DNA from 2 places in the Halobacillus trueperi genome. Region 2 is predicted to be linked to the other one. Evidence: predicted binding sites of a transcription regulator. Region 2 holds the regulator's gene; the other holds the start of a gene.
The links. The regulator NrdR, encoded in region 2, represses ribonucleotide reductase genes. The targets are predictions, from matches to a motif close to AACACNATATATNGTGTT.
Positions count from the first base shown of each region.

Region 1: the regulator NrdR is predicted to act here: its motif matches at 4,228-4,245, upstream of DYE48_RS03495 (vitamin B12-dependent ribonucleotide reductase).

Region 1 is NZ_QUAE01000002.1:176,267-184,443, reverse strand. It holds gene gcvT (glycine cleavage system aminomethyltransferase GcvT) at 1-581, shown strand, start outside; gene gcvPA (aminomethyl-transferring glycine dehydrogenase subunit GcvPA) at 600-1,949, shown strand; gene gcvPB (aminomethyl-transferring glycine dehydrogenase subunit GcvPB) at 1,942-3,405, shown strand; gene DYE48_RS03500 (rhodanese-like domain-containing protein) at 3,601-3,981, opposite strand; gene DYE48_RS03495 (vitamin B12-dependent ribonucleotide reductase) at 4,353-6,926, shown strand; gene mntR (transcriptional regulator MntR) at 7,161-7,592, shown strand; gene DYE48_RS03485 (patatin-like phospholipase family protein) at 7,889-8,177, shown strand, end outside.
Region 2 is NZ_QUAE01000012.1:81,132-89,308, forward strand. It holds gene coaE (dephospho-CoA kinase) at 1-371, shown strand, start outside; gene DYE48_RS14310 (glyceraldehyde-3-phosphate dehydrogenase) at 503-1,537, shown strand; gene speD (adenosylmethionine decarboxylase) at 1,784-2,161, shown strand; gene DYE48_RS14325 (cytosolic protein) at 2,930-3,304, shown strand; gene nrdR (transcriptional regulator NrdR) at 3,343-3,807, shown strand; gene DYE48_RS14335 (replication initiation and membrane attachment family protein) at 3,941-5,308, shown strand; gene dnaI (primosomal protein DnaI) at 5,323-6,255, shown strand; gene ytxC (sporulation protein YtxC) at 6,434-7,252, shown strand; gene thrS (threonine--tRNA ligase) at 7,581-8,177, shown strand, end outside.

The sequences.
Region 1 (8,177 bases), on a different contig from region 2:
AACAAGGTGTGGAATTGAAGGGTGTCGATGGAAAGGCCCTTGTATCCCGCACAGGATATACGGGGGAAGACGGGTTTGAAATTTATCTGCACGCTGATTCCGGCGCCCAGTTGTGGCGAGCAATCCTTGAGGCTGGTGAACCGTTTGGCTTGAAACCTGTTGGACTCGGAGCTCGTGACACGCTGCGATTTGAAGCGAACCTTGCCCTGTATGGCCAGGAGCTTAGTAAAGAAATCACACCAATCGAAGCAGGATTGAATTTCGCCGTGAAAGTGAAAAAAGAAGCAGACTTTATTGGTAAAGAAGTTTTAAAAAGGCAAAAAGAAGAGGGGCCCGGACGAAAACTCGTAGGGATTGAGATGATCGACAAGGGGATTCCTCGTACCCATTACGATGTCCTGGACGGAGAAGAGGTCATTGGGTTTGTTACTACAGGGACACAGTCACCGACCCTAGGGAAAAACGTTGGTCTGGCCCTCATTAATAGAGAATACACGGCTGAGGGGACAGAAGTGACGGTTCAAGTCCGTAAGAGGAAATTGAAAGCGAAAGTCGTCAAAACACCTTTTTATAAAAGATAAATCAAGGGGGATGGAAGTATGGAGTTTCGTTATTTGCCCATGACAGAAACAGATAAAAAAGAAATGCTGGATGTGATCGGTGTTCAGCACTCCGATGAACTTTTCTCAGATATACCCGAAAGTATCCGTTTTAACGGTGATTTAGAAATCAAAGAACCTAAAAATGAATTTCAACTGATGAAAGAATTAACGGAACTTGCGGAAAAGAATGTCCATTTGAAATCTCATACCTCTTTTCTTGGGGCGGGTGTCTATGATCATTACATTCCTTCAATTGTAGATCATGTGATTTCAAGATCGGAATTCTACACGGCCTATACTCCCTATCAGCCTGAAATTTCTCAAGGGGAGCTGCAGGCGATCTTTGAATTCCAAACGATGATTTGTGAATTGACAGGAATGGATGTGGCGAACTCCTCGATGTATGATGGCGGGACGGCTTTAGCTGAAGCGGTCAACCTGTCTGCAGGACAAACGAAGAAAAAGAAAGTTCTCGTTTCGAAAGCGATTCACCCTGAATCATTAGCTGTTATCCATTCCTATGTTAAAGGACCTGGGGTTGAAGTGGTGGAGATTGACCATAAGGATGGCCGAACAGACCTTGAGCAATTAGAAAGAGAAATTGATGAAAACACGGCAAGTGTTGTGGTCCAGTACCCGAACTTTTTCGGTCAAATCGAACCACTGGAGCAGGTTAGAGCTATTGTGGATACACAGAAAAAAGCGATGATGATTACATCAAGCAACCCTCTCGCATTAGGATACTTAACGCCTCCAGGTGAATTTGGAGCCGATATCGTTGTCGGAGATGCTCAAGTTTTCGGAATACCAGCTCAGTATGGAGGCCCGCACTGTGGGTATTTTGCAACAACGAAAAAATTGATGAGAAAAGTACCGGGGAGACTCGTCGGTCAGACGGTGGATGAGGAAGGACGTCGCGGCTTTGTGTTGACTTTACAGGCAAGAGAGCAGCATATTCGTCGTGATAAAGCCACCTCCAACATTTGTTCCAATCAGGCCTTGAATGCTCTTGCTTCATCCGTAGCGATGTCTTCGCTTGGCAAACAGGGACTGAAAAAGATGTCCTGGATGAACATCCAAAAAGCAGCCTATATGAAGAAACAACTCCAGCAAAATGGCTTAGAGGTTGTTTTTGATGGAGCATTTTTCAATGAAATTGTAGTCAAATTAGACAAAGACGTAAAAGAGGTTAACCACAAGCTGCTTGATCAAGGGATCATCGGAGGTTATGACCTTGGTGAGGTCGATGAAAGACTGAAGAACTGTATGTTAGTAGCTGTAACAGAAATCCGGACAAAAGAAGAGATAGATACGTTTGTCAAGGAAATGGGGGATCTTCATGTCTAATCAGGACTTTCCATTGATATTTGAATTAAGCCAAGAAAGTCGTACGGGTTATAGTTTGCCAGAGTTCGATGTACCCGACACAGATGTCGATGACATGATCGGAGAAGCCTATGTCAGAAAAAGTGAACCGGACCTTCCGGAGGTAAGTGAGCTTCAAATTATGCGCCACTACACCGCCCTTTCCAAAAGGAATCATGGCGTGGATTCAGGCTTTTACCCTCTTGGATCTTGCACAATGAAATATAATCCGAAAATGAATGAAGATGTAGCGAGGCTGACTGGATTCAGTCATATCCATCCTTACCAGCCGGTAGAAAGTGTCCAAGGGGCTCTACATTTAATGTATGATTTGCAAGAGTCTCTGGCAGCGATCACTGGAATGGATACCGTTACTTTACAGCCAGCTGCCGGCGCACACGGTGAATGGACAGGATTAATGATGATCCGTGCTTATCATGAAGCAAGAGGAGAGACGAACCGGACGAAAGTCATTGTACCGGACTCTGCTCACGGTACGAACCCTGCCTCAGCTACAGTCGCAGGTTTTGAAGCGGTAACGGTCAAATCGGATGAAAGAGGTCTTGTAGACCTACAAGATTTGAAACGAGTGGTCGATGAGCAAACGGCAGCCTTAATGCTCACCAACCCGAATACTCTCGGCTTGTTTGAAGAGGATATTGAAGAAATGGCAGCGATTGTGCATGAAGCTGGTGGTAAGCTCTATTATGATGGAGCGAACCTTAACGCAATTCTTGGCTATGCACGACCAGGAGACATGGGCTTTGATGTCGTTCACTTGAACCTTCATAAGACATTCACAGGTCCTCACGGAGGCGGAGGCCCAGGGTCAGGCCCTGTCGGCGTAACCGCAGAATTCGCTGAATACTTACCAGCACCGATTTTGACGAAGGAAAATGATCTGTATGTGTTTGATTATGACCGCCCACAATCCATTGGGAGAGTGAAGCCTTACTATGGGAACTTCGGAATTAACGTCCGTGCCTATACGTACATCCGTACGATGGGACCAGAAGGCTTGAAAAAAGTGAGCGAATACGCCGTTATCAATGCGAATTACATGATGCGACGTCTTCAAGAGGAATTTGATCTTCCATTCGACCGTCATTGTAAACACGAATTCATTTTGTCAGGAAAACGTCAGAAAAAACTTGGGGTCCGCACATTGGATATGGCGAAGCGTCTCCTTGACTTCGGCTATCATCCGCCGACCATTTATTTCCCGATTAATGTGGAAGAGGCCCTCATGATCGAGCCGACGGAAACGGAATCAAAAGAAACGCTGGACGACTTCATTGATCGTATGATTCAAATCGCACAAGAAGCTAAGAATGACCCTGAAATAGTCCAAGAGGCTCCTCATACAACGATTGTGAGTCGTATGGACGAAACGCAAGCAGCACGTAAACCTGTATTAAGATACCAAAAAGAGCTATAACAAAAACCCGGAGTCCATCTACATATGGACTCCGGGTTTTATCTCTTAAACAATATGGCAGGATTGTGGAAGAATTGATTTCGAGACTTTTGTGGGAGTTTAGGGGCTCCGGGAAAAGGTTCGCTTTCCGTGGGGAGCGATAGTTTAATGGGAAGAAAAAATAAAATCCCGGTTCTTAGGGAACCGGGAGGGTGATTACTTTTTCGCTTTGATTTTGCCATTCCACTTTTTGAATCCACCTTCAAGCATATTGAGGTCTTCATATCCTTGTTTGTGGAGCATCATTGCGGCACGTGCAGAACGGGCACCGCTTTGGCAGTATAGATAAACAGGTTTGTCTTTACGGATTTCAATAAGGCGGTTTTTCATTTGAGATAAAGGAATATTTCTTGCTCCCAAGATGTGGCCGCCATCAAATTCCTTCGGTTCACGAACATCAATCAACTGGGCTTTTCTGTAGCCTTCGCGGAACTTGTCTTCTGGTAATGTGGTCATGATTTTTCTTGCTTTGAAGAATCTATACAAACCGAAAGCGATAACCAATAGGACCGCTGCGATTAAGATCCATAAATCCATCTTTCCATCCCCCTCATTTCTCTATTCCTCTATCTATTATAGGAGGGAATGAGGAGTATTTCAAAAAAATTTTTACGAAACTTGAGTGAAAGTGTTATTTTGTCGAGGATTGTAGATGGTAGTTGTATGCAAATGATGAAAAAGCTGAAAGAAACAACAGAGAGCTGGTTTTTCTTTTAATCTCTGGGTCATACGTTTAATATCTCAAGATTTTTTGATTGACAAGTTTCTACACATTCGTTCAACAGCACAATATATGGTGACTGAAAATTACCACAACACAATATATTGATTATCTTTTTGTAGATGTGGTATGTTACTTATATCAAATGAAAATTATTTAGTTTTTAGTTTAAAGGGAGAGATGCAAAATGCAGACGACCACCTCCATAGATGTACACACGAAAATTGATGTGGAGCGCCTTAATGCTGATATCAGGCAATTTCCACAGGTCCATGAGATAACTGAATCCATGACGATTACGCACAAAGGTGTTTCAAGACTAGTGATGCTTGATAGGTATGCGTTTAAAGATACAGAAAAGTTAACTCTTGCAGAGGGAGATTTCGTTGTTCTTACAGTTAAGGACGATCCGAAGTTTCCTGCTCGGGGATTTGGGTTTATTCATTCCATTGATTGGCAGTCCCACCAGGCGATTGTGAGAGTGGAAGATGAATTTGTAAATGTTCTCGAGCATGAAGAAGAACGAAAGACAGGATTGATCAAACGTAATCTTGATACAATCGATAAACCTCTGGAAGTCTATTACGAACAGATTGCACTTCGTAATGCGTCCGGGCTCTCAGAAGTAGAAACAGATCCAGAAAAGAAACAACAAAGCTTTAACGATTTTTATGAAGAATTATCAGGGTTGAATTTCATTCCAGCTGGACGTGTTTTGTACGGCGCAGGTTCACAAACCGACGTAACGTATTTTAATTGTTATGTGATGCCATACATTCAAGACTCCCGTGAAGGAATATCGGATCACCGTAAGCAAGTGATGGAGATCATGTCCCGTGGAGGTGGAGTTGGAACAAACGGCTCGACGCTACGTCCTCGGAACACGCTGGCTAGAGGAGTGAATGGTAAATCTTCAGGTTCGGTTTCCTGGCTCGATGATATAGCGAAGCTTACACACCTAGTGGAACAAGGCGGTTCAAGACGCGGGGCGCAAATGATCATGTTAGCTGACTGGCATCCCGACATCCTGGAGTTTATTATTTCTAAGATGCAAAATACAAGAATTCTCCGTTTCCTCATTGAGAACACCGAGGATGAGTCGATCAAGCAGTTGGCTAAAGATAAATTGAAGTTTACGCCTCTCACTGAAACTGAGAAAGACTTGTACCAGAGTGTGGTCAATTATAAGCACATTCAAGGACAAGGAGGATTTACGGACCAGAGCATTCAAGAAGCTGAAGAGAAGCTTTATTTGGGTGGAAATTATACTGTTCATAATTCTGAATTCCTGACAGGAGCCAACATCTCTGTTTGTATCACGAATGAGTTCATGGAAGCAGTGGAAAATGACGCGGATTATGACCTTCGCTTCCCGGATGTTGAAAATTATACAGCGGAAGAAATGGAAATCTACAATGAAGAATGGCATCAAAGTGGTGATGTTCGTGAATGGGAAGCGCGCGGATTCGGTGTGCGCACGTATCGTAAAGTAAAAGCGAGCGAACTATGGAACCTCATCAATATTTGCGCTACGTATTCGGCTGAGCCGGGTATATTCTTTATTGATAATGCCAATGAAAAAACAAATGCAACTGCATATGGGCAGAAGGTAGTCGCTACGAATCCTTGCGGGGAACAGCCGCTTGCCCCTTATTCTGTTTGTAATCTGGCGGCGGTCAACCTGGCAAATGTTGCAGATAAAGAGAGTAAGCAGGTCGACTTTGAAAAGCTAAAGAAAACGGTTCGTCGTGGTGTCCGCATGCAGGACAATGTAATTGATGCAACCCCTTATTTCCTGGAAGAAAATAAAGTACAGGCCTTGGGAGAACGAAGAATTGGACTTGGTGTTATGGGGCTGCATGACTTGTTGATTTATTGTGAAACCACTTATGGATCAGAAGAAGGAAATCAACTGGTCGATGAAATCTTTGAAGCCATCGCGACCACGGCCTATCGTGAATCCATTGAACTTGCGAAAGAAAAAGGAAGCTTTCCGTTCTTAACAGGAAAAACGGATGCAGAGACGAAAGAGCTGCGCGAACGTTTTATTCAAACCGGTTATATGAAGGAAATGCCAGAAGATATACGCCAAGATGTGCTTGCGTATGGAATTAGAAACTCCCATCTCTTAACCGTTGCACCTACAGGAAGTACAGGCACAATGGTTGGCGTAAGTACAGGACTAGAGCCTTACTTTTCATTCTCCTATTACCGAAGCGGACGGTTGGGTAAATTTATCGAGGTGAAAGCAGATATTCTTCAGGAATATTTGGATGCTCATCCGGAACAAGATCCAAATGAGCTCCCAGATTGGTTCATCACTGCAATGACAATGAGTCCGGAAGCCCACGCAGATACACAATGCATTATACAGCGCTGGGTGGATAGCAGTATATCTAAGACTGTCAACGCTCCGAAAGGGTACACAGTCGAAGAAGTGGAAAGAGTATACCAACGACTATATCGTGGAGGTGCCAAAGGTGGTACGGTGTATGTCGATGGAAGTAGAGATAGTCAAGTATTATCTTTGAAAGCAGAAGAAAACGACTTCGAGGGAGAACAGACGGAACTGTTCGAAGATGAAGACAAAAAACCACACGTTGTTCTTATGGATACTATCCATGAACTCGACAAGACTAACGTGACGATCGGATCTGAAGTAGGAGATACGTGTCCAGTTTGTCGCCAGGGAACGGTTGAAGATATTGGTGGTTGTAATACTTGTACGAATTGTAACGCCCAACTGAAGTGTGGATTGTAAAGAAAACAACCGGCCGTTTTTAACGGCCGGTTAATTTTTTTCCATATGCTTCATCAACTCTTGCTCTATCCATAAGTTTGTTCGTGTTCGAGAGACAAAAAACACATGAGCACAGGCCTTGCTTGTCACCGTTAGGAATCTGGTGTATCATTTGGATGTGGAAACATATGCTATAAAAACCGTCCTTCATACAGTTCAGGGCGTGTACATAAGACAGGGTATTGGGGGTTCAACATGCCGACACCTAGCATGGAAGATTATATTGAACAAATATATATTTTGATTGAAGATAAAGGATATGCACGAGTTTCTGATATTGCTGAAAATCTGCAGGTGCATCCATCATCCGTTACGAAGATGGTTCAAAAACTTGATCGAGACCAATACTTGAACTATGAAAAATACCGAGGATTGATTTTAACACCAAAAGGAAAAAAAGTCGGAAAGCGTCTCGTTTATCGGCACGAGTTATTAGAGCAGTTTTTAGAGATTATCGGGGTCGACCAGGAGAACATTTACGATGATGTTGAAGGAATTGAACACCACATGAGTTGGAATTCCATCGACCGCATCGGTGATCTCGTTCAATATTTTGATGAGAAACCAGACCGTGTAGATTCGTTAAGAGAAGTACAAAAAAAGAATGAAGAACAGAATGATGAATAGAAAAAACGCATGGAATTCCATGCGTTTTTTTTGCTGATGGACTTCTTTACCCATAGGATAGGTCAGTCATCTTGTAGGATTAATTGCGAAATGTTTATGGTTCTTCAGGGACGTGTGGGGGGATCGCTTTTCGGCAACCATTCCCCGCTCGAAAGTCTCGAAACTGAAAAGGAGGTACTAAGTGTCAGAGAAAGACAGGGTTTAACAGCATAAATGTCCTTCCATTTGGATTCGTTTGCTTTCGTTCTAATTTGCCAAACCCGGGTTTATAATGTAGTAAAGTGGGGTGAAGCAGGATGAAAGTGGACGGAGTTTTTTCCGGTGGCGGTGTGAAGGCCCTTGCTTTCATTGGTGCTCTTGAAGAACTAGAAGAGCAAGGATACACATTCAAACGAATGGCTGGAACATCCGCTGGTGCCATTTTAGCGAGTTTGACAGCTGCCGGCTACACAGCTAAAGAACTGAAGGAAAGACTCAATAATCTTTCGTTTCTTAGTCTAGTAGACGTTCCATTGACGGATCGCCTGTTTCCATTTATGAAATGGCTTCTTTTGTATTACCGTATGGGGCTGTATAAAGGGAATC
Region 2 (8,177 bases):
ACGAGACAAAGCGAAAACAATTGAATGGCATTGTCCACCCTAAAGTAAGGGAAGAGATGATCAGGCGGCGCGAGCAGTATAAGCAGCAACAATATCAAGCGGTCGTCCTGGATATTCCATTGCTGTTCGAAAGCAACTTAACAGATTACGTTGAAAAGATCCTTGTTGTGTATGTGGATGAAAAAACACAATTGGAACGCTTGATGGAAAGAGATCAGTCGGGACGAGAGGATGCTGAAGAGCGGATCCGTGCGCAGATCCCTGTGAAAAAGAAAGCAGAAATGGCGGATGCGGTCATTGATAATACCGGAACGGTTGAGGGAAGTTTACAGCAATTAAATGACATACTTCACGGTTGGGACATCGTATAATAACACGTCTGGGTAGACGTGTTATTTTTTGTGGAAAGTTTTTGTTCTGTATGTAAAACCGCTTACAATATGTTATACTAATCTAGGAATTACAGAGTAAAAGTATATCATATATAGGGGGCTGGAACAGCATGGGGAAAACAAAGATTGCAATTAATGGTTTGGGAAGAATTGGTCGCATGGTATTTAGAAAGGCTGTGGCGGATGAATCTATGGATTTGGTAGCCGTTAATGCAAGTTATCCAGCTGAAACAATTGCTCACATGATTAAATACGACAGTGTCCACGGGCGTTTTCAAGGTGAGGTCAATGTCGTTGATGGGGACTTAGTCGTCAATCGGAAAAAAGTGAAGCTGTGTTCAACTAGGAACCCATTGGAGCTGCCATGGGACGAACTGGATATCGATATTGTAATTGAAGCAACAGGCAAGTTTAAAACGAAAGAAGAAGCAGGTCTTCATTTAGAATCTGGAGCTAAAAAAGTCATCATTACAGCACCTGGAAAACAAGTGGATGCGACGATTGTGATGGGTGTTAATGAAGAAACATATATGCCGGACAGTCACGATGTCATCTCAAATGCTTCCTGCACAACTAACTGTCTTGCCCCTGTAGTAAAAGTGTTGGAGGATGAATTTGGCATTGAAAATGGATTGATGACAACCGTCCATGCCTTTACCAATGATCAGAAGAATTTAGATAACCCACATAAAGACTTACGTAGGGCACGCGGGTGTACTCAATCGATCATCCCTACATCTACAGGAGCAGCTAAAGCCTTAGGGGAAGTGATCCCGACTCTTCAAGGGAAATTGAATGGTATGGCTTTGCGCGTACCGACTCCGAATGTATCTCTTGTTGATCTTGTCGTCGATTTAAAAAGGGAAGTGACGGCAGATGAAGTGAATGAGACCTTTGCGAAAATGGCTGAGGGTGGAATGAAAGGAATATTGGAATACAGTGAAGAGCCACTCGTTTCCATCGATTACACGACTTCCTCATCCTCAGCGATCATAGATGGGTTGTCTACACAAGTCATTGATGACCGTAAAGTAAAAGTACTGGCATGGTATGATAATGAGTGGGGATATTCCTGCCGTGTGGTAGACCTTGCTAAGTATGTCGGTAACATGATGAAACAAGAAAAAGAGGCCCGAGTGTCATAAACAACTCGAATCCTGTTGTATCTGAGTCCCCAGGGGGCGGCAAGAAGTGTTGTCCAAAAGCCAGTAAAATATTTCTTGCAAATTAGGGGTAAACCATATATACTTTCTCTTGAACTTCTGAATTTCATATAAATTCATGTCTACTCAAAGGGTTAGGACCTCTCAGGACTAACTTTCCCCCGTGGTAGTTCATGGCTGTTATTTCAGAGGTATTGAAGAGTGAATGTACAAAGGGGGATCCTTAATATGGATACAATGGGAAGACACGTAATTGCTGAATTATGGAATTGTAATGAAGAAAAATTGAACGATATGTCGTATATAGAACAAGTCTTTGTAGATGCTGCTCTTAAAGCTGGTGCGGAAGTACGAGAAGTCGCGTTTCATAAATTCGCCCCCCACGGAGTTAGTGGAGTGGTCATCATTTCTGAATCGCACTTGACGATTCATAGTTTTCCAGAACATGGCTATGCAAGTATTGATGTTTATACATGCGGAGATCGCATTGATCCTAATGTCGCCGCTCAGTACATCGTTGATGCACTAGAAGCGGGGAAAAATGAAACGGTAGAAGTACCAAGAGGAATGGGACCTGTAGAAGTACAGCAGTCTCGCGCTCTATAATAGGAAGAAGCCACGCAACTCCAAACGCGTGGCTTCTTTTTCATTATAAAACTCAAAGCCCATTTTTTCTTAATTACTCAGTTATTAAAGTAAATGGCAGTATTCTTGAAGATTCGATTTCGAGACTTTTGTTGAGTGGATGGGGGCTGCGGGGGATGGCTCGCTTTCCGCGGGAGCGCGATGAGCCTCCTCGGACTGCGTCCTGCGGGGTCTCACCTAGCACTCTTTTCCCGCAGGAGTCTCCCCATTCCCCTCCGCCCCTTTGCCATGGAAGGTTCTCGAAACCACTTCTGGAAAATCAGCTTGTATGATTGAGGGAAAGGGATAATATAAACCTCTCCACAGCGGGCATTCAGAACGTAAAAGCTTGATCCAGAGCGCTTTATGCCTACTTAGGTGAGAAGAGTGGGAGACACTTCCTCTCGGTATAGGGGTTCGTATCTCCCTTACATCGAATGGGGTGGTTGGGAAGCTGCGAGACTCCCGTGGGAGAAAGGAGATAGGCGAGATCCCGCAGGACGTAGTCCGAGGAAGCTCGCCACTCCCCCACAGGAAAGCGAGTAGCTTCCCAACCACCCCTGACTCCCATTTTGGCAAACGAAGCCCGGAAATATCTCGAAATTGAGTCTTCCACAATCGGGATCTTATGCGGAATATTGGACTGGGGGGGATTAGGGACCCATTGGTTTCAATAATCATTTCTTATTTTCCTAAGTCATGTTAATATAAAGGGAGATAATGTCGAATGAAATTGAAGGGGTTAGGTAAGTGAAAGCATTTATTTCCAGGTATTTCAGCAAACATTCAGAAACGAGTGAAGAGCATAAGGATTCTGCGCTTGTCACACACTATTATAAAGCAAAACATGATGATCTCTTCCGCGCTGTGGAAGGACTTTTTTCGTCACCTTCAGAAATTGTAGCAAGTTCTAAGGAACGTGGAGAACTGACCGTCAAATATAAAGGCAATAGACGCGCGTTTATAGTGGCGACGATCATCATGGTCCGTCCTTTTCGAACAGCCGTTGACTTTTCTGTCACAACGGACTCAGGAGGACCTGTTGATTTTGGGTACAGCCGGAATCTAATCGTTCAGCTTTATCAAAAATTGGACAGTCAGTTCACAACGGTGGATCCTTCCTGAATACTGCCGAAAAGAAGATGATGTGGAGTTGATCATACGTGAAGTGCCCGAATTGCCACTATAAAAGTACAAAAGTCCTTGATTCCAGGCCAATCGAAGAAGGACAGGCGATCAGACGACGTAGAGAGTGCGAACAATGCCAATTCAGGTTCACAACTTTTGAACGGATAGAAGAAGTTCCGCTGATCGTTGTGAAAAAAGAAGGCACAAGAGAAGAGTTCAGCCGTGAAAAATTGATGCGTGGACTGATTCGAGCTTGTGAAAAGAGACCGGTGGCCGTGGAGGAACTGGAACGAGTGACCATGGATATCGAGAAGGAATTAAGAAATCGTGGCGTTTCTGAAGTCATGAGTGAAGATATCGGTGAAATGGTGATGGAGCGTCTGTCTGACATTGATGAAGTTGCTTATGTTCGTTTTGCTTCTGTATATCGACAGTTCAAGGACATCAATGTTTTCATCGACGAATTAAAGGAATTAATTAAACATGAAGACAATGAATGAGCCTGTTCCGGCTCATTTTCTTTTTCTAGGATTACAGTTTTAGGGGCCATTTTTGTTTGAGATATGAAAAGAATCTTGGTTTCCTGTTTGAAATAGAATGAATAAGCTTTAACGATTGAAGGAGGTGGAGGCGGTGAGTTACTCTATTGGCAAACTTCTCCCTGTAGACGGTTTTAAAATTATTCGTAATGGAGAGTTGCCTCGAAGTTTTCATCGTTCCTTGTCACATTTATACCAGCCGATTGTAGGGAGGTTGGCGGTCTCGCTTTATCATGTCCTTATATCAGAATCGGATATGGTTGAAGGGGATCAGGTACAGTCTCACCATACATTGATGTCTTACCTTTCTGCCCCTTTGGACAAAATTTATGAGGCGAGGGGGAAACTGGAGGCTATCGGACTATTACGGACGTTCCGCTCAATTGAGGAAGATCAACAGGCGGTATATCTTTACTCTGTGCGCCCTCCTTTTTCTCCTGAAGAGTTCTTTCTTGATGATATGCTCTCTTTGCTGCTGCATTATGAGTTGGGTAAGGAAAAGTATGAGCGCTTACAAAGCCGTTTGTTGAACGCCAGACAAACGCTTGATGGTTTTACTGAAATTACCGCGACTTTTGATGAAGTCTTCCATAACAAAATGATTGAAACTGTCCAAAGAGAAACTGAAACCATTGCAAAGCAGCAGAATCATCAACCAGAATCCAGAGGGCCGGTAGCATCCATGGATCGAGTGGACTTTCACTGGCTGAACCATGCATTAAAAAAGCGAATGTATCCATCAGAACAAATATTAAATGGGCGCAACAAGAAGTTGATTGTTCAATTGGCGACGTTGTATGATCTTTCAAACACTGAGCTGGAAAAAGCGGTCACCTGGGCCATTGATGAAAATCATTACTTAGTGGAAGAAGAGTTGAAGGCAGCTTGTCATGATTTTATGAAGGAACAAAAGAATGACAGACAGAGAGATTCAGCTCTAGATCGCAGAGAGAAAATGAAAGTGGAAAACACGTCAACAAATGGGACAAAAGAGGATCAGTTCATTCAAATGCTTGAGGAAATCTCTCCTAGGGAATTGCTTGAAGATGTATCCAATGGTAACCGTGCGTCTGAACAAGATTTGAAAATGATTCGTGACGTGATGACAGAACAAGGAATTGAACCAGGGGTCATGAATGTACTCGTGCATTACGTCCTATTAAAAACCGATATGAAATTGTCGAAGCCTTACCTTGAGAAAATCGCAAGTCACTGGGCGAGAAAAAATGTAACGACCGTGAGACAAGCGATGAACCTCGCCAAGGCCGAGCATCAGAAATACCAGCAATGGGGAAAACAGAAGTCTCAAAAGCGTAAAAACCAAAAAGAAGAAGTCATCCCAGCCTGGTTCAAACAACAAGAGGCTCCTCAGCACGAGAAACATGAAAAGCAAGAAGGATCACAAGTTAATACGGATGATATAGCGGCAAGGATAAAAAGATTGACGAACAAAGGTAATTAAAAGGGGGGATAACAATGGAACCTATTCAACAATCATTAAATAAATGGATGCGTAACAACGAGCAGTTTCAAAAACGAATGAACCATATGAAAGCAGAAGTTATGGAAGCCTCGGAAGTTAAAAAGTTGATGCAGGAGCATGAAGAGTTAACGGAAGAAGCGATAGAGAAACAGTTGATTAAACTCTATGAATACCGTACTCAGTCAAAAAACTGTGAGAAATGCCCAACACGTGAAGAGTGTATCAATATCCTTCCCGGTTACGTTCCAAGAGTAGAAGTGGAAGGTTCTGATGTGAAGTTGATTTATGATAAATGTCGCCGTCAACGGAAACATGAACAGCAGGAAGAGCAAAAATCTTTAGTGAGAAGTCTCCATATGCCACGTGAAATCCTTGAGGCTTCATTAGAACGAATGGATCTTCAAGACCCGGATCGGGGAGCTGCCGTGGAACGAACTGTCCAATATATTGAAGGTCTTAATGATGAACTGCCAAGTAAGGGGTTGTACTTTCATGGCCCGTTTGGTGTGGGGAAAACTTATTTCCTGGGAGCTATCGCGAATGAACTAAGTTCAAAAAATATCCCTTCTATGGTCATCTATATGCCGGAATTTGTAAGAGAAATTAAAGCATCAATCAAAGACGATTCCATGAATGAAAAGATTGAAGCATTCAAAGAAATTCCTGTACTCATGCTTGATGATATAGGTGCAGAATCTCAATCTGCGTGGTTTAGAGATGAGGTACTCGGAAGTATTCTCCACTACCGAATGATGGAAAGACTTCCGGTTTTCTTCACTTCTAACTACAATTTGAACGAGTTGGAGAAAGTGTTGATGACGAGTAATCGCGGAGATGTAGAACAAGTAAAAGCAAAAAGAATTACAGAGCGGATCCGCCAACTGAGTGAAGGGGTCCACGTGAATGGGCGGAATAGACGAGGATAACGATTACAAAACGGAAGACAATAGCATGATTCCCTCTCTTGTCACATAAATATAACAGGGAACAGCCAACTTTATGTCATAGGTGCGTCATCTTTTAATGGCTGATTTTCAGGGCTGGCCCCTGAGGTCTTCCATTGAACATAGAAGTTGAGTGAAGTCGGGACGAGGGGGAATTTTGGTGTTTTGCATTCATTTTTCTAATCGTACGGAAGCGATCCTATTCTATAATGCGATTGTCTCGGAACAAAAACTTTGGATTTTCAAGGAACACAAAGACGGGTTTGATGTGAAGTTGATGAATGCTTCATTGAGTGGAGCGGCTTATGTTGAGGCGATTCGGGCCTTTTTACAAGTCATCCGGAAAAGGAAAATGCTCGGATGGATGGAAGGCGTTTTGAAACATCGGTACTATTATGAGGACGCACAAGAAGTTCAACGAATGCTTGAAATTGGACAAGACTTCGAAGATAAACCACCCGCGGGACTCCAGCTTCCACCGATTTACCACTATTTACGCGCTTTTATTCAGGATTATTTGATCGCCAGAAGTTATGTGGAATTTGATGAACTCAGTGCTGCTTGTTTGCAATCCGTCCATGAATCGCTTATTGAATACACAGGGAAAATCATTGATGAATATAAACAAGAAGAGTCCTATCAACTGTTGGTGGATTCATGGCGTCACCGTGTCCATCATAAAGACACAGGCGTGCAGTTGCTTCATCTGCTTGATGATGGTCGTTTAATCTACTACCATGATGAAGGAAACTCGATTAGTGAATCGGAAACAAGGTTGTACATGAAGCAATATCCGGATGATTGTATTGCTCATCTGCCGATTGAATGGCCGGTTACACCAGCTCTTGCTCATGCACCTGATGAGTTGATCATCTATTCGGATGAAACGGACCATTCAAACTTAGAGTTATTGATGAATATATTTGAAGAAAAAGCTTCATGGAGGCCTAAATCACAATTTCCATTCAAAATGGGTTGATTTCCTTTTCCTAAATGGATATAATAACGTACATATCTAAACAACGGCTTGGAAAAGGACACGAACATAAAGTGACGCAAGACCAGAGAGAGGAGCCATCGGCTGGAAGCTCCTTGTTGACGGCTTTAATGTTTACCACCTTGGAGCTCTGTCTGTGAACATGCGATTAGTAATAGACAGCGTCTGATCCGCGTTAAGGAGAATGAAGCCGCATCGTCTTACTTTGCGGGAATTTGGGTGGAACCACGAGTGATAACGCTCGTCCCTTAGCTTATATGCTGAGGGACGGGCGTTTTTTATATTTATTTTAGATAAAGGAGTGTTAAACATGTCGAATGCGATTCAAATCAAATTTCCAGACGGTAACATTAAGGAGTTTGAGAGAGGTACGACAGGTGAAGAAATCGCACAATCGATCTCCCCTGGCTTAAAAAAACAAGCCCTGGCGATCAAATTAGACGGCGAACCTTATGATTTAAGAAGACCGATTGAACAAGATGGTGGGATTGAAATCTTGACATATAAAAACCCAGAAGGTCTGGAAGTGGTCCGCCACTCTTCCGCTCATTTGATGGCGCAGGCGATTAAACGTCTATATGGCAATGTGAAGCTTGGTGTCGGTCCAGTGATCGAAAACGGATTTTATTATGATATCGACATGGAAGAGTCCCTTACACCTGAGGACCTTCCGAAGATCGAAAAAGAAATGCAGCGCATCGTCGATGAGAATTTAGAAATCGAACGCATCGAGCTTTCACGTGAAGAAGCGATTGAAAAGTATAAAGAGATCGGTGACGATTTGAAACTTGAGCTGATCGAAGCGATCCCTGAAGGGGAACAAGTGACAATTTATCAGCAGGGGGAATTTTTCGATCTTTGCCGCGGGGTTCATGTTCCGCAAACAAGTAAAATCAAAGTCTTCAAG